4 regions of the Micromonospora sp. NPDC020750 genome follow, and region 1 is predicted to be linked to each of the others. Evidence: riboswitches for the same ligand, from Rfam matches in the RefSeq annotation. Region 1 holds a riboswitch; each other region holds the start of a gene.
What was found. Region 1 has a riboswitch for cobalamin ahead of ACH4T9_RS24865 ((2Fe-2S) ferredoxin domain-containing protein). Riboswitches for the same ligand answer to the same signal wherever they lie in the genome.
Positions count from the first base shown of each region.

Region 2: it holds a riboswitch for cobalamin, as region 1 does, so the genes downstream of both, bluB (5,6-dimethylbenzimidazole synthase) here and ACH4T9_RS24865 ((2Fe-2S) ferredoxin domain-containing protein) in region 1, are expected to answer to the same signal.
Region 3: it holds a riboswitch for cobalamin, as region 1 does, so the genes downstream of both, ACH4T9_RS03035 (acyl-CoA thioesterase) here and ACH4T9_RS24865 ((2Fe-2S) ferredoxin domain-containing protein) in region 1, are expected to answer to the same signal.
Region 4: it holds a riboswitch for cobalamin, as region 1 does, so the genes downstream of both, ACH4T9_RS00795 (ribonucleoside-diphosphate reductase subunit alpha) here and ACH4T9_RS24865 ((2Fe-2S) ferredoxin domain-containing protein) in region 1, are expected to answer to the same signal.

Region 1 is NZ_JBIRTH010000008.1:363,445-370,536, reverse strand. Features, by position in the region: gene cobM (precorrin-4 C(11)-methyltransferase) at 1-45, shown strand, start outside; gene ACH4T9_RS24880 (precorrin-2 C(20)-methyltransferase) at 46-1,548, opposite strand; gene ACH4T9_RS24875 (precorrin-8X methylmutase) at 1,545-2,210, opposite strand; gene ACH4T9_RS24870 (sulfite reductase subunit beta) at 2,207-3,082, opposite strand; cobalamin riboswitch at 3,128-3,309, shown strand; gene ACH4T9_RS24865 ((2Fe-2S) ferredoxin domain-containing protein) at 3,444-4,097, shown strand; gene cobN (cobaltochelatase subunit CobN) at 4,094-7,092, shown strand, end outside.
Region 2 is NZ_JBIRTH010000007.1:221,399-228,490, forward strand. Features, by position in the region: gene ACH4T9_RS22410 (LysM peptidoglycan-binding domain-containing protein) at 1-460, shown strand, start outside; gene ACH4T9_RS22415 (DUF2231 domain-containing protein) at 662-1,513, opposite strand; gene ACH4T9_RS22420 (hypothetical protein) at 1,696-2,040, opposite strand; gene bluB (5,6-dimethylbenzimidazole synthase) at 2,109-2,753, opposite strand; cobalamin riboswitch at 2,788-2,987, opposite strand; gene ACH4T9_RS22430 (crotonase/enoyl-CoA hydratase family protein) at 3,182-3,949, shown strand; gene ACH4T9_RS22435 (dihydrolipoyl dehydrogenase family protein) at 4,012-5,457, opposite strand; gene ACH4T9_RS22440 (serine hydrolase domain-containing protein) at 5,542-6,606, shown strand; gene ACH4T9_RS22445 (phytoene/squalene synthase family protein) at 6,622-7,092, opposite strand, start outside.
Region 3 is NZ_JBIRTH010000001.1:635,901-642,992, reverse strand. Features, by position in the region: gene ACH4T9_RS03055 (MurR/RpiR family transcriptional regulator) at 1-838, opposite strand, end outside; gene ACH4T9_RS03050 (N-acetylglucosamine kinase) at 936-1,922, shown strand; gene def (peptide deformylase) at 2,239-2,787, shown strand; gene ACH4T9_RS03040 (hypothetical protein) at 2,789-3,079, shown strand; partial or broken gene ACH4T9_RS03035 (acyl-CoA thioesterase) at 3,068-3,599, opposite strand; cobalamin riboswitch at 3,712-3,927, opposite strand; gene ACH4T9_RS03030 (superoxide dismutase) at 4,251-4,877, shown strand; gene ACH4T9_RS03025 (superoxide dismutase) at 4,890-5,168, shown strand; gene ACH4T9_RS03020 (hypothetical protein) at 5,483-5,932, shown strand; partial or broken gene ACH4T9_RS03015 (peptidoglycan DD-metalloendopeptidase family protein) at 6,399-7,092, shown strand, end outside.
Region 4 is NZ_JBIRTH010000001.1:157,313-164,404, forward strand. Features, by position in the region: gene ACH4T9_RS00785 (S8 family serine peptidase) at 1-192, opposite strand, end outside; gene ACH4T9_RS00790 (hypothetical protein) at 503-3,820, opposite strand; cobalamin riboswitch at 4,043-4,259, shown strand; gene ACH4T9_RS00795 (ribonucleoside-diphosphate reductase subunit alpha) at 4,430-6,847, shown strand; gene ACH4T9_RS00800 (ribonucleotide-diphosphate reductase subunit beta) at 6,892-7,092, shown strand, end outside.

The sequences.
Region 1 (7,092 bases):
TCGTTCCTGTACGCCGCCAGCCGCGAACGTCGCGCCCGCGGCTGACTAGGCGACGAAGCGCGGGCTCCAGACACGGCCGGCCGCCGTGACGCGCGTCGACGAGGCGCCGACGAGCAGCAGGCACTTCATGTCGATGGTCTCGGGGTCGAGCTCGCCCAGCGTCGTCACGGTGAGGCTCTCCCCGGCGCGGCCGACGTCGCGACCCACGACTACGACGGTCTCGGGCGACTTGTGCTCCAGCAGCACTGCTCGGGCCTGCGCGACCTGCTCGGTGCGCGAGCGCGAGCGCGGGTTGTAGAGGGCGAGCACGAGGTCCGCCTCGGCGACGGCGCGCAGCCGCTTCACCACGACGTCCCAGGGCTTGAGCCGGTCCGACAGGCTCATCACCGCGAAGTCAGCGCCGATGGGGGCGCCGGCACGCGCCGCGACCGCTTGGACGGCAGAGATTCCGGGCACGACGCGCACGGCGACGTCCGCGTAGCGCGGGTCCTCCGCGGCCTCGAACACCGCCGACGCCATACCGAAGATGCCCGCGTCGCCGCCGGAGACGACCGCGACGCGCTCGCCGGCGAGCGCCAGCTCGAGCGCCTCGCGGGCCCGGTCCACCTCAACCGTGTTGCCGGACGCGTGACGCACCAGGCCCGGGCGCTGCGGGACGCGCTGGACATACGGTCCGTAGCCGATGACGTGGCCGACCTCCGCGAGCACCTGCGACGCCTCGGGGGAGAGCCACTGGTCGGGACCGGGACCGAGGCCCACGACGACGACTTCGGCACCGGCGACGGGCTCGGTGACCGCACTCGCCGAGCGGTCGTAGCGCGCCACACCGGGACGGGTGTCGCCGGGGACCAGGACGATCGAGAAGTACGGCACCGTATCGGGGTCCACGTCGGCGACCGGGAGCACCCGCTGGGCGTCCATCGACGCCCGCTCGACGTACCAGGACCCCTCGACGCGTCCGGCCTGTTCGAGCGCCGAGCGGACCTTGGCGAACGTGCGGCCGAGCTTCATGATCACGGCGCCGTCGGTGTCGGCGAGGCGCCGGGCCAGCTCCGGCTCGGGAAGCGTGCCGGGCAGCACGGTCAGCACGTCGGTCTGCCGGACCAGGGGCAGGGCGGTCGTGGCCGTGGCGGCCGCGAAGGCGGGTACGCCTGCGACGACCTGCGTCTCGAACTCGTCCGCGAGCCGGTCGTGCAGGTACATGAACGAGCCGTAGAGCATCGGGTCGCCCTCGGCCAGCACGACGACGTCGCGGCCCGCCCTCAGGTGCGCGCGGAGCCGCTCGCCGCACTCGGCGTAGAAGTCCGCCATCGCGCCGGCGTACCCGCCCGGGTGGTCGGTGGTCTTCGTCGTCACCGGGTAGACGAGCGCCTCCTCGATCACGTCGTCCGGGAGCAGGCCGGCGGCGATGCGGCGCGCGTTGGACTGCTTGCCGACGCCCTGGTGGTAGGCGACGACGTCCGCCGCGCCGATCAGCCGGGCGGCCTTCAGCGTGACGAGCTCGGGATCCCCCGGGCCGACCCCGACGCCGAACAGCCGGCCGCTCACTCCGCCTCCTGGGCCAGGGCGTTGAGCGCCGAGGCGGCCAGCGCCGAGCCGCCGCGACGCCCGGTCACCACGAGATACGGCACGTCGAGCCCGGGTGCCTCGGCGGCGAGGTCGATGAGCGCCTGCTTGGACTCGGCCGCACCGATGAAACCCACCGGCGTGCCGATGATCGCGGCCGGCCGCGGTGCGCCGTCACGCAGCATCTCCAGCAGGTGGAACAGGGCCGTGGGGGCGTTGCCGAACGCGACGACCGCACCCTCGATGTGCTCGGCCCACAGAGACACCGCCGCCGCGGACCGGGTCGTGCCCCACGCGCGGGCGAGCGCCGGGACCTCGGGCTCGCGCAGGAAGCAGCGGACCTCGTTGTCGCGGGGCAGCCGGGCGCGGGTGACGCCGGCGGCGACCATGTGCGCGTCCGTCAGGATCGGCGCTCCCGCGTCGAGCGCCGCCCGGGCCGCCGTCACAAGACCGGGATGGATCACCAGGTCCCGCGTCAGGTCGGTCTGCCCGCACGCGTGGATCATCCGCACCGCGACCTTCTCGGCGTCGGTCGGGACGCGCGTCAGGTCGGCCTCGGCGCGGATGGTGGCGAACGAGTCGGTGTAGATCGCCGCGCCGTCGGTGACGTAGTCGTAGCGGCGCGTCGGTGGGGCGAAAGTCATGCATTCTCCAGATCGGGGACGAGCAGGGTGCGCCGTGGCGTGACGACGAGGTCGCCCGCACCGAGGGCGCGGACCTCGTCCATGAAGCGAGCATCCACCCGGCCGTCGGGGACCGCGAGGTGCAGCGCGACACGGCCGTCGTCCTGCGCGATCCTGCCAAGCGGGGGTGGTGGCGTGCTCACCCGGGTCCCCGCGGCACGCTCGAGCACGGTGCCCAGCACTGCCGCGCCGGAGCCGGGCAGCTCCTCGACGTGCCAGGGAGAGCTCGGTTCGCTACCGGCGAGCCCGGCGAACCGCACGGCGAGTGTCGTCAGCGCCGCAGCGGCCTCGTCCAGCGGGACCACCGGTCCCCACGACGTCCCGGCGCGTAACTGCGCGGTGCTCGCGTCGAGCGCCACGAGACCGAGGTCCAGGTCGCGCTCGACCAGGTCGCCGCGGCCGTCGTCGAGCACGAACAGGAACCGGCCGGCCAGCGCGGCGAGCAGGGGCTCCGCGCACAGCCGGGCGTCGAGGCCAGCGATCACCGGACGCAGGTCGGCGCGGCCAGCGCGGCGTCCGGTGAGCGGTGAGGCCAAGATGTTGCGCACCCGCTCGTGCGACGTCGACGGCACGAGCCCGGTTGCCATGATCACGTCCACGACCGCGTCCGGCAGGCACCCGTCGTCGTGCTCGATGCCGCGCACCTGGAGGTTGGCGCGGCTGGTCAGGTGGACCGCGCCGTCGCCGTGCTCACCCGCCACGCGGACGAGTGCGCCGAGCGCCTCGGTCGTCACGGCGCCACCGGGGACGCGCACCCGGACGAGCGCGCCGTCGTCGGCGATCCAGGGGCGCAGCAGACCGGGACACAGGTCACGGCGGGTCCTCTCGGTCACGGCGCCATCGTGCCAGAGCCCGTCTCGGGCACCGTCGGTCGGCGGTGCTACGTTCGTCACGCCAGCCAAACTCAGCCATGAGCCAGGGAACCCGGTGAGAGTCCGGGACTGACGCGCAGCGGTGAGGGTGACGGGCGGAGCACGACGCCACTGGACCAACGGTCTGGGAAGGCGCTCCGTCCGGTTGATCCCAAGTCCGAAGACCTGCTGGCCGCAGACCCCGTCTGCGACACCTGCCCATCCAGGCCTCGCGCACAGGCCTCCGGACGAAGGAAGACCGTCGTGGCTCGTTATCCTCGCTCGCACCAGACCGGATCCTCCCACCAGGTTCTGCCCAACTGGCTCGTCCGCTCCTGACGTCGTGAGCGTCCTCGTCCACGTCGCGACCGCACTGCCCGACGCCGCCCGATCAGCGGTGCTGCGCCGGGAGGCCGAGGCCGCCGGTGCCCGTCTGGCATTCCTGCAGGTCGGCGAGCCGACACTCACCCACGTGCTCGACCTGGTGCACGCCGACGGCGTCCGAGAGGTTCGCCTCGAGCCGGTGAGCACCGACGACCTGACCTACGCCCGCTCGTGGGTGGGACGCGTCGCCGGCCACTGGCACCGCCAGCAGATCAACCCGCCGGTCATCCGGTTCGGAGAGCGGACCATCACCGGCCGCGAGGCGCCGTTGTCGTCACCGGCGTGGGACGCGCCCCCGCCGTACCGGCACCATCTGCTGCTGTGCCGTGGCCCGCGCTGCAGCGCCCGAGGTGCGGACGAGACCTACCGCGCGCTCGTCGGCGCGCTCGTCGAGCACCGGCTCACTGACTCCGACGTCCTCATGGCGCAGACCGGGTGCCTGTTCCCGTGCAACCACGGCCCCGTGGCCGTCGTCCACCCCGACGGCGCCTGGTACGGGCCGGTACGACCCGGCGACGCGGCACGGCTGGTCCGTGAGCACCTCTGCGCCGGTCGCCCGGTCGACGACCTGCGCCTCGACTCCCGGACCAGCTCCACCGAAGGAGAAGCATGACCCGCATCGCTCTCATGTCCACGTCGGACACCGACCTGTTGTCGGCGCGTGCCAGCGGCTCGGACTACACCTGGGCCAACCCTGCCCGGGTGACCGACGAGCGCCGCGACGCCCTGACCGCCGAGGCGGACCTGGTCGTGCTGCGCGTGCTCGGTTCACCCGAGGACGTGCGGGATGTCGCCGCCCTTGTGCGCGAGGCCGGGCGTCCCCTGGTCGTCCTCGGCGGGGAGCGGACGCCGAACGCCGCACTCATGGAGCTGTCAACCGTGCCGATCGGCGTGTGCGCCGAGGCACACCGCTACCTCGCCGAGGGAGGCGCGGAGAACCTGGGTCAGCTGCACGCCTTTCTCTCCGACACGGTGCTGCTGACCGGCGAGGGCTTCGAGCCGCCGGCCGTTCTGCCCGAGTGGGGCGTCGGCCGGCAGGCAGCCGGGAGCGATGTGCCACGGATCGGCGTGCTGTACTACAGGGCACACGAGGTGAGCGGCAACAACGCGTTCGCGCACGAGCTCGCCGACGCGATCGACGCGACCGGCAAGGCCGTCGGCGTGCCGATCTTCGTCTCCTCGCTGCGGGCGGCGCCCGACGAGCTGTTCACCGAGCTCGCCACGCTCGGCGCGATCATCGTCACCGTACTCGCCGCAGGCGGCTCCAAGCCCGCCACCGCCGGCGCCGGTGGCGACGACGAGTCCTGGAACGTCGAGCGGCTGCGCGCGTTGGACGTCCCGGTGCTGCAGGCGCTGGCGCTCACGTCCAGCAAGGCCGAGTGGGAAGCATCCGACGACGGCGTCACCCCGCTCGACTCCGCGACCCAGATCGCCATCCCCGAGTTCGACGGCCGGCTCATCACCGTCCCGTTCTCGTTCAAGGAGGTCGACGCCGACGGTCTGCCGCGCTACCAGACCGACGCCGAGCGGTGCGACCGCGTCGCGGGCATCGCGGTGAACCACGCGCGGCTCCGACACGTTCCACCGGCCGAGCGCAAGGTGGCCCTTGTCCTGTCGGCCTACCCGACCAAGCACAGCCGCATCGGCAACGCCGTCGGCCTCGACACGCCCGTATCGGCGATCCGGCTGCTGCGCGCGATGCGCGACGCCGGCTACGACCTCGGCGCGCCCGGCGAGATCCCCGGGCTCGACCCGCTCCCGCCGGTCGAGAGGGAGGACCCCGACACGACGGCCGGCAACGCGCTCATCCATGCGCTGATCGAGGCCGGTGGCCAGGACGAGGAGTGGCTCACGCAGGCCCAGCTCAGCGGGTCGCACGTGCGCATCGGCCGCGACGACTACCTGCGCTGGACCGCCCACCTGCCGGACGAGCTCCGTGACGCCATGGTCGAGACCTGGGGCGAGGCCCCCGGCTCACTGTTCGTCGACGACGCCGGTGACATCGTGCTGGCCACGCTGCGCGCGGGCAACGTCGTCATCCTGATCCAGCCGCCACGCGGCTTCGGCGAGAAGCCGGTCGCGATCTACCACGACCCCGACATGCCACCGTCGCACCACTACCTGGCGGCGTACCGCTGGCTCGAGCACGGCTTCGGCGCCGACGCGGTCGTGCATCTGGGCAAGCACGGCTCGATGGAGTGGCTGCCGGGCAAGAACGCCGCGCTCTCGGCCGGGTGCGCCACGGACGCGGCCATCGGCAGCATGCCGCTGATCTACCCGTTCCTCGTCAACGACCCCGGCGAGGGCGCCCAGGCCAAACGCCGCGCGCACGCCACGATCGTCGACCACCTCGTGCCGCCGATGGCGCGCGCCGAGAGCTACGGCGACATCGCCCAGCTCGAGCAGCTGCTCGACGAGCACGCCAACGTCGCGGCCATGGATCCGGCGAAGCTGCCCGCGGTCCGCCAGCAGATCTGGACGCTCATGCAGTCCGCGCAGATGCACCGCGACCTCGGGCTGGAGGAGCGACCCGACGACGAGGAGTTCGACGACTTCCTGCTGCACGTCGACGGCTGGCTGTGCGAGATCAAGGACGTCCAGATCCGCGACGGGCTGCACGTGCTGGGCCAGGCGCCGACGGGGGAGGCGCGGGTCAACCTCGTACTCGCCGTGCTCCGCGCCACGCAGGTGTGGGGCGGCCAGAACCGCGCTCTGCCCGGCCTGCGCGCCGCCCTGGGGCTCGCGGAGGACGCCCCTGTCCCCGCGGTCGACGCCGTGGAGGGGCAGGCCCGTGCCCTGGTCGAGGCGATGGAGAAGTCCGGCTGGGCCGTCGACGCGATCGACGCGCTGCACGACGACCCGGTCGTGCGCGACGTCCTGCGGTTCGCCGCCGAGCAGGTCGTCCCGCGCCTGACCGCCACCACCGACGAACTGACCAACGTCCTGCACGCGCTCGCCGGCGGCTTCGTCGAGGCCGGGCCGTCCGGCTCCCCGCTGCGCGGCCTGGTCAACGTCCTGCCGACCGGTCGCAACTTCTACACCGTCGACCCGCGTGCCGTCCCGTCGCGCCTCGCGTGGGAGACGGGACAGGCCATGGCCGAGTCGCTCGTCGCCCGGCACCTCGCCGATACCGGCGTGCACCCGCGCTCGGTCGGCCTGTCCGTGTGGGGGACGTCCGCCATGCGCACGTCCGGTGACGACGTCGCCGAGGTGCTCGCGCTGCTGGGCGTGCGCCCGACCTGGGATCCGGCCTCGCGACGCGTCAACGGCCTGGAGGTGATCGACCTCGACGAGCTGGGCCGGCCGCGCATCGACGTGACCGTGCGCATCTCGGGCTTCTTCCGCGACGCCTTCCCGCACGTCATCGAAATCCTCGACGACGCCGTGCAGATCGTCGCCGGGCTGGACGAGCCCGACGAGCTCAACTTCGTCCGCGCGCACACCCGCGAGGACCTCGCCGAGCACGGCGACCTGCGGCGGGCCACCACCCGGATCTTCGGCTCGAAGCCGGGCTCGTACGGTGCCGGCATCCTCCAGGTCGTCGAGTCCGGCACGTGGCGCGACGACGCCGACCTGGCCGCGGTCTACACCGCGTGGGGCGGCTTCGC
Region 2 (7,092 bases), on a different contig from region 1:
GCCCGACGGCGCGGGCGACGCCGGGGCCCGTACGCACGCCACCGGCCGGCTGGTGGTCCGGCCCACGGCCCCCGCCCCCGGCGGCGCGGTCACTCCCCCGCCGGCGACCCCGGCCACCCCGCCGGCTGCCGAAGCTCCGGCGACCCCGGCGGCGACGCCGCCGGCCACCCGCCCGGCGCCCGCGCCGTCGGCCACCCAACCGTCGGCCGAGTCGACCCGCGGCAGCCAGCAGGTGGCCCAGCCGCCCTCCGGGCCGCAGCCGGCGATGGCCGCTGGGGCGTCCCGGGCGAGCGAGGAGGACCAGGTGAACCGTCCGCTCGCGGTCTCGGCGGTGCTCGCCGTGGCCAGCATCGTCGGGGCACAGATCGGCGCGGTCCTCGGGCTGCGCCGCCGGCCGGGCATCGCCCGGGCCGCCGCCGGCGCGCGGGCCCTGGTCTCCGGCCGGCACCGCCGGAACTGACGCCGGCCGCCCCCACCCCGCCTCCCCTGCGCGCACTTTCACGGAATGTGTGGCCATGGCGCGCGCCGATGCCACACATTCCGTGAAAGTGCGCGCAGGGCGGGCCCGGCGGGGTGGCGGGAGCGGGGTGGCGGGAGCGGGGTGGCGGGAGCGGGGTGGCGGGAGCGGGGTGGCGGGAGCGGGGTGGCGGGAGCGGAAAGCTCAGGGCAGTCGGGCCTGCAACACCCCGTCGACCACCCGGGTCGGCAGGATCTGCTGGTCGTTCCCGGACGGCCCGTGCATGACCTCGCCCCCGTTGAGCCGGAAGGCGCTGCCGTGCCACGGGCAGACCACGCAGGCGTGCCCGTCGATCTCGGTGACCTCGCCCTCGCCGAGCGGACCGCCCTGGTGCGGGCAGTGCTCCAGCATCACGGTGACCTCGTCGCCGTGCCGGTAGAGGATGACCGAAACGTCGTCCACCTCGCGGGTGACCAGCTTCCGCTGCGGCAGCATGGCCATGTCCGCGAGCGGGTGCCAGCCGTCACTGATCCGGTTCAGCTCGGACACGCTCTGGTTGACCTGGGCCCCCTGCTTGTACGCCAGGTGCCCCCCGAGGTAGGCCCCCGCGCTCGCCGCGGTCAGCCCGAGGTACGCCAGCGCCCGCCCGGTCCCGTGCCGCCCACGCAGCCGGGCGGCCAGCGAGCCGGCGTACAGGGCCAGGCCGACGGTGTTGGAGGCGGCGTGCACCAGGCCGACCCGGCGCTGGTCCCGGGTGAGGGCCGCCCAGTCGTTCAGCCCCGCGACCGCCGCCGGGAGGGCGCCGACCGTGCCCAGCCCGACCAGCGTGGTGGCCGCCCGACGCTGACCGGGCATGAGGTCCAGCACGGCGGCGCTGATCCAGGCGCCCACCGGCACCTGCACCAGCGCCGGGTGCAGCGGATGCCCGAGGAAGACGCCGTGCAGCAGGTCGCGCACCCGCTGCGGGCGGATGGTGGCCTGGACGGCGCGCTGCAACCGGTCCCCGACCCGGTCCAGCGCCGGATTCTGTTCGATTCTCGTCAAGAGTGCCCGCATCCCGTCCGACTTCCCGGCAGGAGCGGTCGCAAACCGGTCGGCGGTGACGAGCTTGTCGCCGTGCGTGTCGGCCGGCCGTCCGGGGACGCGGCCGACACCGTCGCCGACCCGCACGTCACCGCCCCGGGTGCCGACGGTGGGGTCCCGCGCCACCGACCGCCCGGCGGCGCGGGACCCGGCGACTACTGCCAGGGGCCGCTGCGGCAGATGAACCTACCGGTGTCGCTGTACTGGGTCACGCTGCCGTCGAAGTAGCTGTAGCTGACCCGCACCTGCAGGCCGATGTTGGAGAAGGGGCAGCTGGCGAAGAGCGTCGGTCCGGCGCTCGTGAAGGTCCCGACGCTGCCGGAGTACCAGGTGACCGTCCAGGTCGTCGTGCCGGTGCTGGTGGCGTCGCAGTAGAACTGCGACGCGCCGGACTCGCAGAAGGGCGCGGGGGCGCTGGCCAGGGCCGGGGTGGCTACGGCGGCGGTCAGGCCGAGGGTGGTGAGGACGGAGGCGAGCAGGACCCTGACGGTGGCACGCATGAAGATCCTCCCGAACGTAGCGGGTTGAGGACTGAGGGTGAATGCCACGCTATCTCAGCAATCGAGGTTCATGAATCAGCCGTTCGCCGGTCGGTCGCCGCCCAACGGTCGTGGTGCACCGCCTCGGCGAGGGGACGCTTCCGCCGCCACCCGTGCCGTTCCAGGTCCGGCACGGTCGCCAGGTGGGTGACTGGCCCGAGGCAGAGCCACGCCACCGGCCGGATGCCGTCCGGGATACCGAGCAGCCCGGCCAGGAACGGTTCCCGGTAGAAGGAGACCCAACCGACGCCGAGCCCTTCGGCGGTGGCGGCGAGCCACAGGTTCTGGATGGCCAGGCAGACCGAGTAGAGCCCGGCGTCGGCGATGGCGTGCCGCCCGAGGACGGCCGGGCCGCCCCGCGCCGGGTCGTAGGTGACCACGATCGACAGGGTCGACTCCAGCACTCCGTCGATCTTGATCCGGGCGAACCGCTCGGCCGCCTCGCCGTCGAGGGTGGCAGCGAACGTGTCCCGTTCGGCCTGGACGTGCTCGTGGAACCGGCGGCGGATCCCGGCGTCCCGGACCAGGACGAAGTCCCACGGCTGCGAGTAGCCGACGCTGGGCGCGGCGTGCGCCGCGTCGAGGATCCGGTGCAGGGTGTCCGCCGGCACCGGCTCTCCGGTGAACTCGGCCCGGACGTCCCGGCGGCGGTGGATGGTGTCGTAGATGTCCACAGGCAGGCTCCCGCTGCGCTCGGCCCACCGCTGTGGTGGGCACCCGACGCGAGGCCGGTCTTCGGACTCCCGGATCGACGCCCGACCGTCCGCCTTCCCAGCCGTGCGGCCAGTGGCTGCGCGTGACGCGCGTGGACGGCGGCTCCCCGGTCACCGCGGCGGGCCCGTGCCGGATTCCCACCGGCTTCCCGATTCTCCCCGCAGGCGCGGGGCACCTCACATGATCGTGCCGCCGCCGATGGTAGCGCCGCGCCCGGTGCCGGCCGGCCCGGCTCCGCCCGTGCGCCGTCGGGGCGGACGGGCCGCTACGGTCGATGTCGGGGTGTCCACCACCACCCCGAGGGCCGGCCCGCCGGCCACCTCGGCCCGCACCGCCGGCCCGGCGGCCCGCGGCCGAGGGTCGAGCCGCCCGACCAGGAGGGACGCCGATGGGGGTACGGATCGAAAGCGCCGGGGCCATAACCACGGTGATCCTGGACCGGCCGTCGGCCCGCAACGCCGTCGACGGGTCGACCGCCCGGGCCCTGGCCGACGCGTTCCGCGCCTTCGATGCCGATTCGGAGGCGGCGGTGGCCGTGCTCTGGGGGGCGGGCGGGACGTTCTGCGCCGGCGCGGACCTGAAGGCGATCGGCACCCCCGGCGGCAACCGGGTCGAGCCCGACGGCGACAGTCCGATGGGCCCGACGCGGATGCGACTGTCCAAGCCGGTGATCGCGGCGATCTCCGGGTACGCCGTGGCCGGCGGGCTGGAACTGGCCCTCTGGTGCGACCTGCGGGTGGCCGAGTCCGACGCGGTGCTCGGGGTCTTCTGCCGGCGCTGGGGGGTGCCGCTGGTCGACGGGGGGACCTTCCGGCTGCCCAGGCTGATCGGCGAGAGCCGGGCGATGGACCTGATCCTCACCGGCCGACCGGTGCCGGCCGAGGAGGCGTACGCGATGGGTCTGGTGAACCGGCTGGTCGCGCCGGGTGAGGCCCGGGTGGAGGCCGAGCGGCTGGCCGCCGGGATCGCCCGCCACCCGCAGACCTGCCTGCGCAACGACCGGGCGGCGGTGCTGGCCGGCGCCAACCTGACCGAGCCGGAGGCCTTCGCGGTCGAGCTGGCCCACGGCGCGGAGTCGCTGGCGGCCGACGCGGCGGCGGGCGCGGCCCGCTTCGCCGCGGGCTCCGGCCGGCACGGCGCACCCGCGTCTCCCTGATCGTCCGCACCGCACCGGCACGACGCCGTGCGCGTCGGACGATCCGAGAACCAGCGGCGGCGCTACCTCAGCTTGCGCAGGGCGTCCTCGATGGCGCGGTGGAACGTCGGATACGCGTAGATCATGTTCCGGAGCTGGGTCAACGGGACCGCCGCGTGTACCGCCACCACCAGGCCCGACAGCACCTCGCCGCCGGCCGGGCCGACCGAGGTCGCGCCGACCAGGACGCCCCGGTCGGCGTCGGCGACCAGCTTGATCAGTCCGTCGGCCCGGTGGATCCAGCCCCGGGTGGACGAGCCGAGCTGGCTCACGCCGACCTGCACGTTGATGCCGCGCTCGCGGGCCTGCCGCTCGGTCAGCCCGACCGCGCCCACCTCGGGGTCGGTGAAGGTGACCCGGGGCAGCGCCCGGTAGTCGGCGTGCGGCACGCCACCGGCGATCCCCGCCCCCGCCGTGCTCGCCGCGCCGCCGACCGCGCTGGCGGTGCCGCTGGCGTCCGGGCCGGACCGCGCCCGCCGGGCGTGGTCGAGCACGTCGGCGACCACGATGGCCGCCTGGTACATGGCGATGTGGGTGAACGCGCCCTCGCCGGTCAGGTCGCCGACCGCCCAGAGGCCCTCGGCGGCGCGCATCCGGTCGTCGACGGCGAGGTACCGCTGGGACGGGTCCACCCCGACGCCGTCCAGCCCCAACTCGTCGAGGTGCGCCCGCCGGCCGGTCACCACCAGCAGCTTCTCGGCGGTGAACTCGACGCCGCCGGCCGCGCTCAGGGTGAACGCCCGCCCGTCGTGGTCGACCCGCTCGGCCTTCACCCCGGTGGAGATCCGCACCCCGTCCGCGCGCAGCGCGGCGGCGGCCACCTCGGACGCCTCGGGCTCCTCGACGGCGAGCACCCGGTCCGCCGCCTCGATCACCGTCACCGCCACCCCGAACCGGGCGAAGACCTGGGCCAGCTCCAGCCCGATCGCGCCGCCGCCGAGCACGAGCAGCGACCCGGGCAGCTCCTCGACCTCGACTGCCTGGTGGTTCGTCCAGTACGGGGTGTCGGCGAGCCCGGCGATCGGCGGCACGGAGGGCCGGGTGCCGGTGCCGAGCACGATCCCGTGCCGGGCCTGGAAGACCTGGTCGCCGACGCGTACCCGGCCGGGGCCGTCGAGCCGGCCGCTGCCGCGCACGAACCGGCCGCCCTTGCCGGTGAACCGTTCCACCGCAACCCGGTCGTCCCAGGTGTCGGTGGCCTCCGCGCGGATCCGCTTCGCCACCGGCGCCCAGTCCGGCTGGACCTGGGCCGTGCCGGCGAACTCGTTGACCCGCCGGGCCTCGGCGACCGCGTTCGCCGCCCGGATCATCATCTTGCTCGGGATGCACCCCCAGTACGGGCACTCCCCGCCGACCAGGCTCCGCTCGATGCCGACGACGTCGAGGCCCGCCTCGGCGAGGCGCCCGGCCACCTCCTCGCCGCCGACGCCGAGCCCGACCACGACCACGTCCACCAGTTCCGCTTCCACCATGCCGCCAGCATTCCGCACCGCGCCACCGCACCGCACCGTGTCGCCATGTCGGTGCCCGCGCGTCTCCCCTACCGTGGCCGGATGCGCCCACGCTTCGGCCCGGTCCGGGACTGCTTCCACGACCTGTTCTCCGCCGGCCGGGAGACGGGGGCCGGTCTCGCCGTCTGGTACGACGGCCGGCCGGTCGTCGACCTCGTCGCCGGCGCCGGCCGGCCGGGTCGGCAGTGGGCGCCGGACACCCTGGTCAACGTGTACTCGGTCGGCAAGCCGGTGGCCGCGCTGTGCCTGCTGGCGCTGGTCGACCGGGGCCGGATCGACCTCGACGACCCAGTCGCCGACCACTGGCCGGGGTTCCGCGCCCCGGCGACCGTCCGGCAGGTGCTCAGCCACACCGCCGGGCTGCCGGCGTTTCCGGTGCCCCGCCCGGCCGGGGCGGTCGCCGACTGGGACCTGCTCTGCGCCGACCTGGCCGCCGCCGAGCCGCAGTGGGAGCCGGGGTCGGTCGCGGGCGAGCACGCCTGGACGTACGGGCACCTGGTGGGCGAGCTGGTGCGGCGGGTGGACGGGCGGCCGGTGGGCCGGTTCCTGGCCGAGGAGATCGCCGGCCCGTGGCGGCTCGACCTGGCCTTCGGCCTGGACGCGGCGGACCAACGGCGGTGCGCCGAGCTGTCGTACGCCGATCCGGGCTGGCCGGCCCGGGCGCTGGGCGAGCCGGGGTCGCTGCGGGCCCGGGCGCTGGGCAACCCGGCGGGCGGGCTGGACCTGGCGGTGCTGAACAGCCCGCTGTGGCGGGGCGCGGAGATGCCGGCGGTGAACCTGCACGGCACCGCCGCCGCCCTGGCCCGCCTCTACGCCGGCCTGCTGGCCGGCGGCGTCCTGGACGGGGTGCGCCTGTTCGGCCCGGACCTGGTCGCCGAGGCGACCCGGACCCAGTACGACGGCCCAGACCTGGTGCTGGACCGCCGGGCCTGCTGGACGCTGGGCATGCAGCGGGAGCCGGACGGGAGCTGGGGCATGGGCGGGATCGGCGGCAGCAGCGCCTGGGCCGACCCGGAACGGGGCTACACGTTCGCGTACGCCACCGCCCGGCTCGCCGACCACGACCGGGTCGACGAGCTGGTGGAGGCCCTGCACTCCTGCCTGTGACGAGGCGCACCGGGCTCAGGTCCGGCCAACCGCCAGCCCCGGCCCGGGAACCACGACCGGGGTGCCGGCCGGGGTGAGTATGGCCCGCCCGGCGACGGCCATCCGTCGCCGCCGGGGCACCAGCGCCCGCCGGGCGAACACGTCGTAGTCCTGGGCGGCCACCTCGTCGAGGATGCCGCCGTAGAGCACGTACGCGGTCCGCATGCAGGCCTGCGAGGCGGGCGACAGCAGGGTGACGCCCGGGGCGGCGGCCTCGTAGTGAGCCTGGGCGCGGGTCACCTCGTACTCGATCAGCTCGCGGATTTTCGGGCTGGTGCGACGGCGCGCGGCGGCGGTGTACAGGTCCCCGCGGGTGACATCGAACTTGGCAAGGTCCTCGTCCGGCAGGTACGTCCGGCCGCGCGTCAGGTCCTCGGCCACGTCCCGGATGAAGTTGGTGAGCTGGAAGGCGAGGCCGAGCTGGCGGGCCGGCTCCCGGGCGGCGGC
Region 3 (7,092 bases), on a different contig from region 1:
AGTTCTGTTGCGCGACCATCAGGTAGAGCAGGTCGAACACGAACAGCTGGGCGTGCTGCGCGGCGAAGTCCCCGGGCTGGAGGTATTCGCCGGGCGCGTAGCTCTGGATGTGCATGTCGGCGGCTGCGGCGAGCGGCGAGCTGGGATCGCTTGTCAGGGCCACGGTGAGCGCGCCCTGCGAACCGGCGAGCGCCAGCATCTCCACTGTCTCGCTGGTGCGACCGCTGTTGGAGATGCCGATCGCCACGGCGCCCTTCCCCAGCAGCGCGCCGCTGGTGAGGCCGAGGTGCACCTCGGTCCACGCATGCGCGTTGATCCCGATCCGGTACAGGCGCTCATGTATGCCGGCGGCGACGAGCCCACTGCCGCCGATGCCGTAGATGTCCACGTGCCAGCTGGCGGCGATGGCGGCGACGACCCGTTGCAACAGGCCGAGGTCGGCCAGATCGGCGGTGGCCTGCAACGCGCCGACGTGTGCGTTGAGCAGCATCCGCAACACCTCGGCGGGGTCCTGCCCCGGGTGGAAGGTGTGCCCGATCACCTGCTCCCAGGTGTCCTGCGCGCTCGACCGCCCAAGGTCGGCCGCCGAGCTGACCCGCAGGGGCAGGTAGCCGCCGTAGCCGATCAGCCGGCAGAAACGGGTCACCGTCGCCGCCGAGGTGCCCGCGCGCTCCGCGAGTTCGGTGATCGACAACTGGAGCGGCAGCTCGGGGTTCTCCAGGAGGAGCTGACCGATCTTGGCCATGGACTGCGTCATGTGTGACAGCTGCGCCCGGATGCGACTGCTGACGCCGAACTCGGCAGTCGTTTGTGCCGGGGGTACTTCAGCCGAAGACATGATGATGAAAAGTCCTATCACTGTTAGCTTTGGTTCGTGAAAACTAATTGCAGGATCTCGGTGGGGGCAATGAACCGCAGGTCACGGGTTGGTAACGATGCCTGATCTGCTCGCCGTCGACGCCGGCGGCACCTCGACCCGTAGCATTGTCGTCACCGCCGAGGGCCGGTGTCTCGGCTACGCCCGCACGGGCAGCGGAAACCCGACCTCCGCCGGCCCCGTACACGCGGCCGCTTCGGTGGCGGCCAGTGCCGCGGCCGCGTTGGCGGCCGCCGGCGTGTCAGGTGAGGAGATCGGCGGGGTCGTGTTCGCCATGGCCGGCGCGAGCCCGCACATGGACGTCGAGTCGTTCACCGCGCCGCTGAAGGCGCTCGGCATCACCGCGACCCCGGTCGTCGAATCGGACCTGCTGGCCACCTTCTTCTCCGGCACGTACCGGGAGGCCGGCTACGCGCTCGTCGCCGGCACAGGCGCGGCGGCCATCAGGGTCGAGCGGGGGCGGATGATCGCCACCGCCGACGGGCTCGGCTGGCTGCTCGGCGACGACGGCTCCGGCTTCTACATGGGACATCGGGTGGTCCGGGCGGCGCTGGCCGAGCTCGACCGCCGCGGTCCGGCCACCGCGCTCACCGGACTACTCCTGGACCAACTCGGCCAGGCCGGGGGCCATGCTCCGGATCCCGACGGTCGCCCGGCCATCGTCTCGTACGCGCTCGACACCCTCTACGCGATCCGTCCGGTGCAGCTCGCCCAGTTCGCGCACCTGGCCTTCGAGGCCGTCGGCGACGAGATCGCCGACGAGATCGTCCGCGACGCCGCCGACGCGCTGCTGCGCACCCTCGACGCGGTGGTCACCCCCGGCCTGAGCGGCGTGATCACGCTCGGCGGCGGCATCCTCACCCGGCACCGCACGCTGGCCGACCAGATCGCGGCCCGGTACGCCCGGGACGGCACCACTGCGGAGGTACGCATCGTCCCCGACGGGGTGGTCGGCGCGGCCGTGCTCGCCCTCCGGCAGGCCGGAGCGACCGTCGACGAGGTCGTCTTCGACCGGCTCGCGACGACACTCGCGACGCTGCGCTGACGTGTACCTCTGGACGGTCAGGACGATCGGGGCGGGTGAACCATGTAAGAACGAAACCAGGGGTCCGTCCGGGCCCGACTGAAGACTGACGGCAACCCGGACGGCAAGCTCAATCCGGGAAGTGTCAACGCCAGCCGTGCACCGCGCTCTGCGCCACCAGTAGACGCGCCGCGATCTCCGGTACCGACACGCCCCGCGCCAGCCAGCCTGCCTGCCTGCCGCCTCGGAGTGTGCGAGGAACCGCCGTTTGAGCTCCGCTGTGCGCACCAGCCACCCCAGTCTGCACAGCGTTGGCTATTGCATATTATTAGCAACTGTGGAGAAGCGTTCCGGCACCCCGAGGCCGATCACCCGCTACGGCAACCCGGTCCTACACCGCCGCTGCGCACCCGTGACCGTCTTCGACGATGCGCTCGCCGCACTCGTCGACGACATGTTCGCCAGCATGTACGCCGCCCACGGGGTGGGCCTGGCCGCCAACCAGATCGGCGTCGACGCCCGGATCTTCGTCGTCGACTGCCCCGACGCCACCGGCGCCCACACCATCGCCCACGTGATCAACCCCGTCCTACACCTGCCCGAACAGCGGGAACTGGTCCTCGACGACGAAGGCTGCCTCTCCGTACCCGGTCAGCACGCCGAACTGGCCCGCGCCGCCACCGCCAGCGTCACCGGCGTCGACCTGCACGGCGCCCCCATCCGGCTCGACGGCACCGGCACCCTCGCCCGTTGCTTCCAGCACGAGGTCGACCACCTCGACGGTCTCGCCTACGTCGACCGGCTCCCCGCCCGTCAACGCAAACAGATCCTCGCCGACAGCGCTGAACACCCCGGAGTCGGCACCGGCACCCCGACCGGGGACTGAGGTGCCGATCGTCCTCGGCATCGGGACCTTCTGCGACGAAACCGGCGTCGCCGCCAACAGCAGAATCCGCGCCCTCACCCGACAACGCTGCGCCGAAGCAGGCATCCATCTCCGGGTTCCCTCACCTCGGCTCTGCACAGACAACGGCGCGATGATCGCCGCCGTCGGGGACCTCCTCGTACGGGCCGACGTACCACCATCGCCCCTGCAACTCGGTGCCGATTCGTCCGCGCCTCTGGCCCGAGCCCTGATCGGCAACACCTCATCCGCTGGCCGGCCGTCACCCAGCTGATCGTCCTGGCGCACCGTCGGTGGCGGAGTCGGCGAGCGCGCGGCGCAGAGCGAGGCGGTGCTCACGCCGGATCTCGGCCCGCCGGAAATCCCGGTACTCCTCGTCGGTCTGCGGCAGCAACGGCGGCGCCGGCCGCGGTCTGCCGTCGTCGTCGATCGCGACCATCACCAGGTGGGACGTCGCGACCATCGTCGCCGGCACCGCCCGGTCCCACCGGTCGGCGGTCACCGTGACCGCGACCTCCATCGAGCTACGTCCGGCCCAGGTGATCCGGGCCCGCACGTGCACGACGTCACCGACCCGAACCGCCTGCAGGAAGCCGTCTCGTCCATCGCCGCGGTGACCGCCGGACCGTCGGAATCCCGGCGGCGACCACACCCGCCACCGAGTCGATCAAATTGAGGATCCGGCCACCGTGCACCGTCCCCATCAGGTTCGTGTGGTGCTGGTCCATGATCTGCGACAGCGTCGACTCCGACGCCGACGGCAGACGCCCCACCAAGGCAGTGGACATCGCCATCCGGTCCTGGGACAGCGGCACCGCCGGAGCACAGGGGACAGCGATCGGCACACGCCGGTGGCGCGTTCGTCGCTCGTCCGGCCCTCCCGCGAAGCCGACGGCAAGCGTGCACGATCGTGCACGCGACGCGGGCAGGTCTTCGGACTCGCGGGCACAACCGGTCTCCCGGTCTCCTACTGGCCATCGCTTCCCAGACCCCACCGGGTCCAGTGCTGTTGACAGCGGTCGTTCCCGCTCACCGCTGCGGGGCGGTCCCGGAATCCCACCGGGTTCCCTCTTACGACACCCCACCACCTGGGCAGGATGAACCAGCGCTGAGGCCGAGCCTAGTCGGACACCTGCCGTGACCCGAGGTGGCCCGCAACCGCCCTGGTGGGTCACGTCGGAACCAGGGCCTCGCCCCTGGACGGTCAACCTGCAGGGCACCCGGCAGGAGCGGAGTTCGGGGTCGTACGTCATCGGCAGGCGTCGCGTGGCACGGCTCTGCTTGCCCACCGATGCTGACCAGCACGGCCTCAATGTCCCTCCCTGCCGGTGTCGACGCCGACGCCTCTCCTTCGTGGAGGTAGGTCTGCCTTACCGGACAGCCCGGATCATGATGTTGCAAGATAGTGGCAATAGCCAAAGCCAGGCAGAAGAAGGAAGGCAGCAATGGCGATCTACACGCTTCCCGACATGCCCTACGACTACGGTGCGCTCGAGCCGGCGATGTCCGGCCAGATCCTGGAGCTGCACCACTCCAAGCACCACGCCGCGTACGTCAAGGGCAGCAACGACACCCTCGACCAGCTCGCCGAGGCCCGCGACAAAGGCGACTTCAGCACCCTGGTCGGCCTGGAGAAGACCCTGGCGTTCAACCTCTCCGGCCACGTCCTGCACTCGATCTTCTGGAACAACCTGTCCCCGGACGGCGGCGGACGCCCCGACGGCGAGCTGGCCGCCGCCATCGACGAGCACTTCGGCTCCTTCGACGCGTTCGCCGGGCAGCTGTCGACCGCGACCAAGGGCGTGCAGGGCTCCGGCTGGGGCATCCTGGCCTGGGAGCCGCTGTCGCAGCGGCTGATCGTGGAGCAGGTCTACGACCACCACGGCAACGTCGGGCAGGGCTCGACGCCGCTGCTGGCCTTCGACGCCTGGGAGCACGCCTACTACCTGCAGTACAAGAACGTCCGGCCGGACTACGTCGACCGGCTCTGGGACCTGGTCAACTGGGCCGACGTGATCAAGCGGTTCGACGCCGCCCGCGCGGCCGGCAACCCGCTCATCGTCGCTCCCTGACGGCACCGGCCAGTGACAGACGCCGACGCCCAGGCGGCGTTCTGGGCCGCGCAGCGCGCCGCCGGGGTCATCGCGGCCAAACACCGCGGTGACCTCGCCGGCGCGCAGGCACTGCTCGAGGCGTTCCCGGACGAGGCCTGCCGGACCCGCGGCTTCCAGCTGCTCGCCGAGCTGGCGCTGAGCATCCTGCGGACCCAGACCGGCGAGACCATGGACGAGATCGTGCAGGAACTGAGCCTGCACATCGCGAACGCCGCAGCCGCCGGCCCACCTGGTCCGCCGCCCGACTGAAGCCCTTATTGCAAGGTTTGGCAGTAAGAAAGGGTGGCATCGTCCTGGACGGCGCCAGCTGGTTGCGGAGTGAGCCAGGCGGCGTGGCTCGTTACCACGCCTGAGAGCAGGGCGTCCCGGCGCGATGATCCTCGCGCCGGGACGCCCCACCTCCACCACCCGCAACCGCCCCACCTCGACGATGACGAGTTTCAGCTGTTCAACCAGCCGGGCATGCCTCAGCCGGCCACGTCCGAACGCCATGGTGCGCATCTTGACGCAACAGCGACCGCATCAGATGCTGCGGGTTGCGGCCACGTCCACCGGCACCACAGGTGATCGGGGAAGTGCTGTTCGTGCGACGCCACCCAGTTGGTGGCCCCGGCCTACGGGTCCTCGACGACCTGGCCGCCCTCGGCTACCGCCGGGGAGTCGGCCCCGGCGTGTGGGACATCCACTCGCCGCGCTTGCCGTCCCGTGACGAGGTCGTTGAGGCCCTGCGCCGCGCCGTCGCGGCGGTACCCGCCGGACGGCTGTGGGTGAACCCCGACTACGGCCCGAAGACCCGCGGCTACCTCGAGGTCGCAGCGTCCCTGCGACACCTCGTCGCCGCCGCCGAGGTCCGCCGGTGCCGGGCGGAGCTCGACCGAGTTCCGCCCGGCCCCCTGCAACGGCGGCTTTCCACGCGCTTGTGCAGCCTGACGAGCGGACGCCAGCGATGCCCTGCAGTGGCCGGGCAGAGCACGAACCCTCATCCTTCCGCTCTCGGAGTCCCGAAACCGTAGTGGACTCGCCGACTACCCACGGCATGTAGATGACGCCCGATCGCGCTCGCGCCGATGCGGCCCGAGCGAGACCTCACCGATCTGGTGCGCAGCGGCCCATGCTCGACGGCGGCTGGCTTGGTGCCCGCACCGCGTCTAGCTGCAGCTCAGCCAAGGTCAACATCCTGGGCTGGAGTACTGGGACCCCTCGGACGGGCAGGCCTCAACTCAACCTCGCCGATCAGCTGCCTGGCAGGTTCAAGGACGCCGCCCATGGCGGGGCGACAGGCCGTTACGCAGAAAACCATTGGCGCTCTTGACAGTCTCGGCCTCGTTGGGACACCCTCTGGGCCAGATCCCGCCCGAAAGTCCGTGGCTCATGGGCGTGTATTTGCAAGGTCAACATCACACATTCCGCGCCCATCGTAGACACGAGGAGGACCATTTGCGTCGCGATATCGCAGTCAGCTTGGCTGCGCTTGTCGCCGTGCTCGGAATCCTGATTCCTCAGGAGTCCGCGCTCGCCGGCAGTGGCGCACCGTTCAAGCTGCCTTACCGGGCTGGACACGCGCACACCATTACTCAGACGCCCGGAAGCGGCTATTCTCACAACGACGGCTATAACCGACATGCCGTTGACTTCGCCATGCCGCAGGGCACCCCGATTGTCGCCTCGGCGGCCGGCACCGTCTACTACGAGGGATGGAGCACCGGCGGAGGCATCATGGCCTTGATCGACCACGGCAACAATCGTTGCTCTCAGTACGCCCATCTCAGCACCACCATCGTCAACAGAGGGCAATGGGTGGCGCAGGGGCAGCATATCGGCGCGTCCGGAGCCACCGGAAACGTGACCGGCCCACATCTTCACTGGAATGTCGTCTACTGCGACTCTCAGCTCAGCCGCGAAATCCCCAATACCGTGGAGACCGGCACCAACTATCCCACCGGCACCGCACCCGTGAGCCAGAATCGCCTTTCCACCGGCCTGCCTGGGGCTGATGGCGAACGAGTTTCCGACTTCAGTGGTGACGGTGCCGCCGATGTCCTCGGGATCGCTGCCAACGGTGACTTCTGGTACTACCCGCACAATCTTTCCGGCCTCAGCACCCCGGTCAAGATCGGGATCGGTTGGGCGAACTTCAAGCACGTCATGGCTGCGGACTGGAGCGGTGACGGTG
Region 4 (7,092 bases), on a different contig from region 1:
GCCGGGAACCGCCGTCGCACTGCCGACGCCCAGGATCTCGCCGATCGCACCTGGCGTCGGCTCCGCAGCGGGTGCCGAGGACGCCGGACCGGCGAGCATGGTGGCGGCCAGGGTGGTGGTGGTGAGGACGGCCATGGCGGCCAGCCCGGGTCGACGGGTGCGGGTGAAGATCGTCCTGTGGCGGAGTCTCATCTTTGCGCCATCCCTCTGCTCCGGCCGTTCCATCGCGCTCGTGACGCCGATGGAATGGTCTGGTCGGTTTTCGGGATCGTACTGCGAGGTTGACCTGATGGCGATTGGTGGAAATGCATCTATCGATTGATGGAGGTCTTTTTGTCGTGGGTTGATAATTATTGTTTCCGTGTGTATCAAGATCTGACGACGACAGCCGGCCCGGCCGTGGCGGCCCGACCTGGAGCGCGTCGACGGTACGGGGCCGCAGACCGATCTGCTGTGGGGGCAGGAGCCCTTCCCGAAGCAGATCGGTCTGCGGCCGATCGACTCAGCTGACGGTCACGGGGACGGTCTTCGGCGGCTGTTGCAGCTGACCGTAGTTGTCGGTTCCCCTGACCGAGACGGTGTAGGCACCCGCCGGGATCACCGGTGACGTGTACGCGAAGTTCGACCCCGGGGATCCCGGGCTGGTGAGGAAGACCGAGATCCACGGGAAGTTGCCCGGGACGGACGGCGTGCTGAACACGCCGGAGGCGTTCATCCCCTGGCCGGCGCCGTTGACGATCTGGACGTCCACCCGAAGCATCCCGACATCGTCCACGGCACGTCCGGTGACCACGATCCTCGAGTCCGTGTAGACCTCGCCGTCCTGCGGGGTGAGGCTCGGCTCCAGCCGTGGGTCGAGATCGCCCGGATACACGAGGTACCGAGCGGTGGCGCCGGAGGTCGAACCGTCCTGCTGGCCCGCCGTGTCGACGGCCCACGCCTCGACGCTGTACTCGCCCTTGGTCGGCAGGTCGATCGACAGGGCGAACGTGGTGCTCGTCGCGCCGGGCGAGGCGAGGGTGGCGTTCACCGTGGCGAAGTTCGCCGCCATGGTGCCGTTCGGCTGCACGTACCGGCCGGTGTCGAGGTCGCGCAGCGCCACCCGCACGCTCTGCACGCCGTTGTTGTCGGTCGCGCTGCCGGCCAGGTTGAGGTGCAACTGGTCGACATTCTGGTCGACGCCGGTGAAGTTCAACAGGCCGTTCGGGAAGGCGTCACCGGGCACCTGGGCGGTGACGGTGAGCCGGCCCAGGTTGGCGGTCGCCGTGCTCAGGCCCAGGTTGTCGGTGGCCCGCACCCGGAAGTCGTACACGCCGGGCGTGAGCGGCACGGTGGTGTAGGACCAGTTGTACGACGGGGCGTTCAGGTTGATCGGTGAGACCCGGTGGTACGCCGCGATCGAGTCGGCGCCCCACGTGCCGTCGGCCGCCAACGCCTCGCGCGTGGTGTTGTTGCGCAGGTAGATCTCGACCGACTTCAGGGTGCCGTCGTCGCTGGCGGTCCCCGAGAACGTGATCGAGCCGCCCGGCGCGACGGTGACCGGCGCGGCGGCGGTGGGCGGCGTCATCGGCGTGGGGGTGCTGACGGCCACCGACGGCGCGACGCCGGTCGCCGAGATGATCCAGTCCCGGGTGTCGCCGCGCAGGTCACCCTGACCGGCGTTGTCGATGGCGGTGGCCGTCATCTTCCACTCGCCCTCGGTGGGGAGGGCCACCTCGACCTGCCAGGTGGTCGACAACGCGCCGATGACGTCCGGCTCGCCCCGGAAGGTGTTGTAGACCGGTGCGGCCGTCCCGTCGTCCTGAAGGTACTGGTTGTCCGACCTGCGGAACGAGTACGTCATCGCGCTGACGCCCTTGTCGTCGCTGGCGGTGCCGGTCGCGACGAAGCTCTGGGCGGCGACCAGGCCGGCGGGCGGCGAGGTGATCTTCGTGGTCGGCGGCAGGTCGTCGAAGCTGAAGGTCTCGATCTTCTTGACGGCCTTCGAGGCATCGCTCTGGCCGTTGTTACCGAACGTCTTCGCCTGGACCTGGTATTCGCCGACGGGCAGCGACACGGTGAGGGACCACGAGGTCGAGGCGGTGTTCACCGCTGCGACTGTCGCGTTGATGCTGTTGGCGGCGCCCCACGTCGTGAGGTCGTCCTGCAGGTACTTCTTGGAACCCCGGTTCTGGATCTCGATCCCGACCTTGGTGACGCCGGCCGGAGCGGTCGCCTGCCCGCCGAGCGCGAACGGCGCGTTGGCCTGCTTGACCGTCCCCTCGATGGGGGTGACGATCGTCGTGTCGACCGGCGAGGGCGCGGGTGCCTGGGTGAGGTCGAAGAACCCGACCCGCCCCGCCGGCAGGCCGCCCTTGGTGTTGCCGTCGCCACCGACGAAGAGGCCGCGCGGGGTGGCCAGCATCGCCTTCTCCCCCTCGTACGAGCTGGAACCCGGGTTCCACTCGATCGCCGTGCCCGTGGCCGGGTCGAGCGCGCCGAGGTGGTCACGGCGGACCACCTGGTCGCCGAGACCGTAGCCGCTCAGGCCCTGGCCCGTGCCGTACCCGACGTTGTCCAGGCCGGGCCACGGGACGTTGGAGGTCGGCGATTCCTGCCAACTGAAGTGGCCGCCGACGTACACGGCCGTCTCGGTGATGGCGACCGAGTAGATGCTGTCGAAGTGACGCGACACCCAGATCGGCGCGACGTGGTCGGCGCCGGTCACCGGGAACGCGATCGCCGTGTCGTTGATCGGCGGGCGGTCGCCTCCCGAACCGCTGGTGACGACGAAGTAGGAGTCGTCCGGCGCGACGTCACCGGCGAAGACCCGCTGGATGCCGCCGACGAAGGAGAGGTTGTCCTCCCACAGGCGGGTGCGCCACGGCAGGAGGGCCTTGGTGGCGGTGTCGACGAGACCGACGCCGTAGCGGTCCTGGCCGGCGATCTGGCGACCGGTGTGCACGACCAGCAGCCTGCTGCCGTTGTGCGTCAGCTTGAGCTGCTGCACGGTGAGCATGCCGCCGACGCCGATGCCGCCGGACAGGGGCAGGTTGAATCCGCTGTCGACCGCCCCCGTCGTCGGGTTGAGCGCGACCAGCCCGGTGCGGTTCACGCTGTTCACCTTCGTGAACTGGCCGCCCACGTACACCGCGGTGCTGCTCACGGCCAGAGCGGTCGCGCGCCCGTTCCCCTGCGCGGTGAACGCCGCGATCGGAGCGCCGGTGACCGGGTCGAGCCGTACGATCTTGCGCTTCGTCAGGCCACCGACCGTGTTGAACGAGCCGGCGACATAGAGCGACGAGCCGTCCGGCGAGGCCTCGACGGCCTCGACGGATCCGTCGAACGTCGGCTGGAAGCCGGTGTCGACCAGGCCCGTGTCGATGTTGTAGGAAGCCAGCGACGGCTGCGCCACCGGCGTCCCCCCGACGTTGGCGATCGCGGTGAAGGAGCCGGCGATGAAGACCCGGTTGCCGATCACCTCGATGTCGGTGATCTCGCCGTCGGTGATCCGCGGTACGTCATTGCGCGGCGTGCTGGGAACCAGCCCGGTGTGTCCCGGCACCGACAGTGCCGCGGCCGTGCGGACGGCCGTGCGCGTCGCATCGCCGCCGATCGTTCTCGTGGCGGCGCGAGCGCTGGCGCTCGCGACCTCGTCGGCGGCACTGCCCTGCACAGTGCCCGCGGCCGCCGGTTGGCCTGTCAACAGCACAGCCCCGGCGACCAGACCCGCGATGGCGCGGCTCCGAACGTGCATCGAGACAACCCCCTGTAAAACGCCTGAATCGCGTCGCCGGGTCGATTCCCGGCGACGTCCATCCCCTGGCGTGCCGGAAGTCACCGTAGGAGGTCACGGTCCAATGTGCACTGAGGCTCGTCGGAAACCCGACCGATCGACATCCGTTCCGGCCCTACCGGCCGGGCCCGCCGCCCTTGGCTCCAGACCCGCTCCGCCAATCGGATCGGATCGGTGCGGCGAAGGAATCGACGAGGCTTCACCGCCGTGGCCGCCGACACGCCCGGACTCGACATGTGGGGTGTGACAACGCCGTAGTCCCTATATATGGTGTCGACCGTAGCTGGTTCGGCCGCTCATCCGGGGCGGTCGAGGCAAGAGGGAACCCGGTGGAAATCCGGGACTGCCCCGCAGCGGTGAGTGGGAACGACCGCCGTCATCAGCACTGGGCCGCCAGCGGCCTGGGAAGCGACGGCCAGTAGAAGACCGGCGAGCCCGGTCGCGCCCGCGAGTCCGAAGACCTGCCAGCGCGCCGCGCACCCATACCGGGGTGGGCGGCGGTCCGAGGCCGCGTGGGACGGCCGACGCCACCTGACCCGCGCCCCGCCGGCGTGACGTCCGCCGGTGTCTGTCTCCACGCGTCCGAAGGCCATCAGGTCCCGAGCCCGCGAGGAGTGAGTGGTGGCAGTCACCGAGGTTGTCCCGGCCGATGGCATGGTGGCCGACGAGGCAGCCCTACCGGGCCCGCGGCGGACGCAGATGCGCGTGCGTAAGCGCGACGGCGGCACCGAATCGGTCGATGTCAACAGGATCGTCGGAGCGGTCGAGCGGTGGACGGTCGGCCTCGCCGACGTCGACCCGTTGCGGGTGGCGACACGGACGATCAGCGGCCTGTACGACGGCGCGACGACCGCCGAGCTGGACCGGCTGTCCATCCAGACCGCAGCCGAGATGATCGGTGAGGAGCCGCAGTACTCGCGGCTGGCCGCCCGCCTGCTGGGCGGCTACATCGACAAGGAGGTCCGCAGGCAGGGCATCGGGTCGTTCAGCGAGGCGATCCGACGGGGACACGTCGAGGGCCTCATCGGCGACGGCACCGCCGCGTTCGTCGCCGCCAACGCCACCCAGCTCGATGACGCCGTCGACCCCCACGGTGACCTGCGGTTCGAGTACTTCGGGCTGCGCACGGTCCACGACCGGTACCTGCTGCGGCACCCGACGAGCCGGCTGGTGGTGGAGACCCCGCAGTACTGGTTGCTGCGGGTGGCGTGCGGCCTGTCCCACGCCCCGGACGAGGTGATCGAGTTCTACCGGTTGATGTCGAGCCTGGCGTACCTGCCGAGTTCGCCGACGTTGTTCAACTCCGGCACCCGGCACACCCAGATGTCCTCCTGCTACCTGGTCGACTCCCCGCGCGACGAACTGGACTCGATCTACCAGCGGTACGCGCAGGTGGCGAACCTGTCGAAGTTCGCCGGCGGCATCGGCATCGCGTTCTCCCGGGTCCGGTCGCGGGGTGCGCTGATCCGGGGCACCAACGGGCAGTCCAACGGGATCGTGCCGTGGCTGCGGACGCTGGACGCCTCGGTGGCGGCGGTCAACCAGGGCGGCCGGCGCAAGGGCGCGGCCTGCGTCTACCTGGAGCCGTGGCATCCGGACATCGAGGAGTTCCTGCAACTGCGGGACAACACCGGTGAGGACGCCCGGCGCACCCACAACCTGAACCTGGCCAACTGGGTCCCGGACGAGTTCATGCGCCGGGTGGAGGCCGACGGGATGTGGTCGCTGTTCGACCCGGACGTGGTGCCGGAACTGCCGGACCTGTGGGGGGACGAGTTCGACGCGGCGTACCGGGCGGCCGAGGCGCAGGGCCGGTACGTGCGGCAGGTGCCGGCGCGGGAGCTGTACGGGCGGATGATGCGGACCCTCGCGCAGACCGGCAACGGGTGGATGACGTTCAAGGACGCCGCGAACCGGCTGTGCAACCAGACCGCCGAGCCGGGCAACGTGGTGCACCTGTCCAACCTGTGCACCGAGATCATCGAGGTGTCCAGCGACGCCGAGACCGCCGTGTGCAACCTCGGCTCGGTAAACCTCGCCGCCCACCTCACCGACGGCGGCATCGACTGGGAACGGCTGCGCGCCACCGTCCGCACCGCCGTAACGTTCCTCGACCGGGTCATCGACATCAACTACTACCCGACCCCGCAGGCCGCGGCGAGCAACCCCCGCTGGCGGCCGGTCGGCCTCGGCCTGATGGGCCTGCAGGACGTGTTCTTCGCCCTGCGGCTGCCGTTCGACTCCCCGGAAGCCCGGGAGCTGTCCACCCGGATCAGCGAGGAGCTGTACCTGACCGCCCTGGAGACGTCGGCCGACCTGGCGGAACGCTTCGGCGCCCACCCGGCCTTCGCCGAGACCCGGGCGGCACGCGGCCAGCTCCAGCCGGACCTGTGGGGCGTGACGGGCAGCCAGGCGCAGCGCTGGGGGGCGCTGCGGGAGCGCGTCGCCGCGCACGGCCTGCGCAACTCGCTGCTGGTGGCGATCGCCCCGACCGCCACCATCGCCTCCATCGCCGGCTGCTACGAGTGCATCGAGCCGCAGGTGTCCAACCTGTTCAAGCGCGAGACCCTGTCCGGGGAGTTCCTCCAGGTCAACACCGCTCTCGTACGCGAACTGAAGGCCCGCGGCCTGTGGACCGACCAGGTCCGCTCGGCGATCAAGCGCGCCGAGGGATCGGTGCAGGGCATCACGGAACTGCCGGCGGAGGTCCGGCAGCTGTTCCGTACGGCCTGGGAGTTGCCGCAGCGGGCGCTGATCGACCTGGCCGCCGCCCGCGCCCCGTTCATCGACCAGTCACAGTCGCTGAACCTGTTCCTCGCCGCTCCGACGATCGGCAAGCTCTCCTCGATGTACCTGTACGCCTGGAAGGCCGGGTTGAAGAGCACCTACTACCTGCGGTCCCGCCCCGCCACCCGGATCCAGCAGGCCACGGTCGCACCCGCCGGCCCGGTCAGCCCCGCCGGCCCGGTCAATGCCGTCAGCGCCGTCGGTGTCGTCGCGGCGGCGGTGACCGTCGACGAGGCGGTGGCCTGCTCCCTGGAGAACCCCGAGTCGTGCGAAGCCTGCCAGTGACCGCCCCGACCGACGCCACCGCCACCGACCCGAGGACCACACACATGCTGCTCGACCCGGGGATGGACCTCACCCTCCGTCCGATGCGCTACCCGCACTTCTTCGACCGGTTCCGCGACGCCATCCGCAACACCTGGACCGTGGAGGAGGTCGACCTGCACGCCGACCTCGCCGACCTCGACCGGCTCTCCCCGGCGGAGCGGCACCTGGTGAGCCGCCTCGTCGCGTTCTTCGCCACCGGCGAC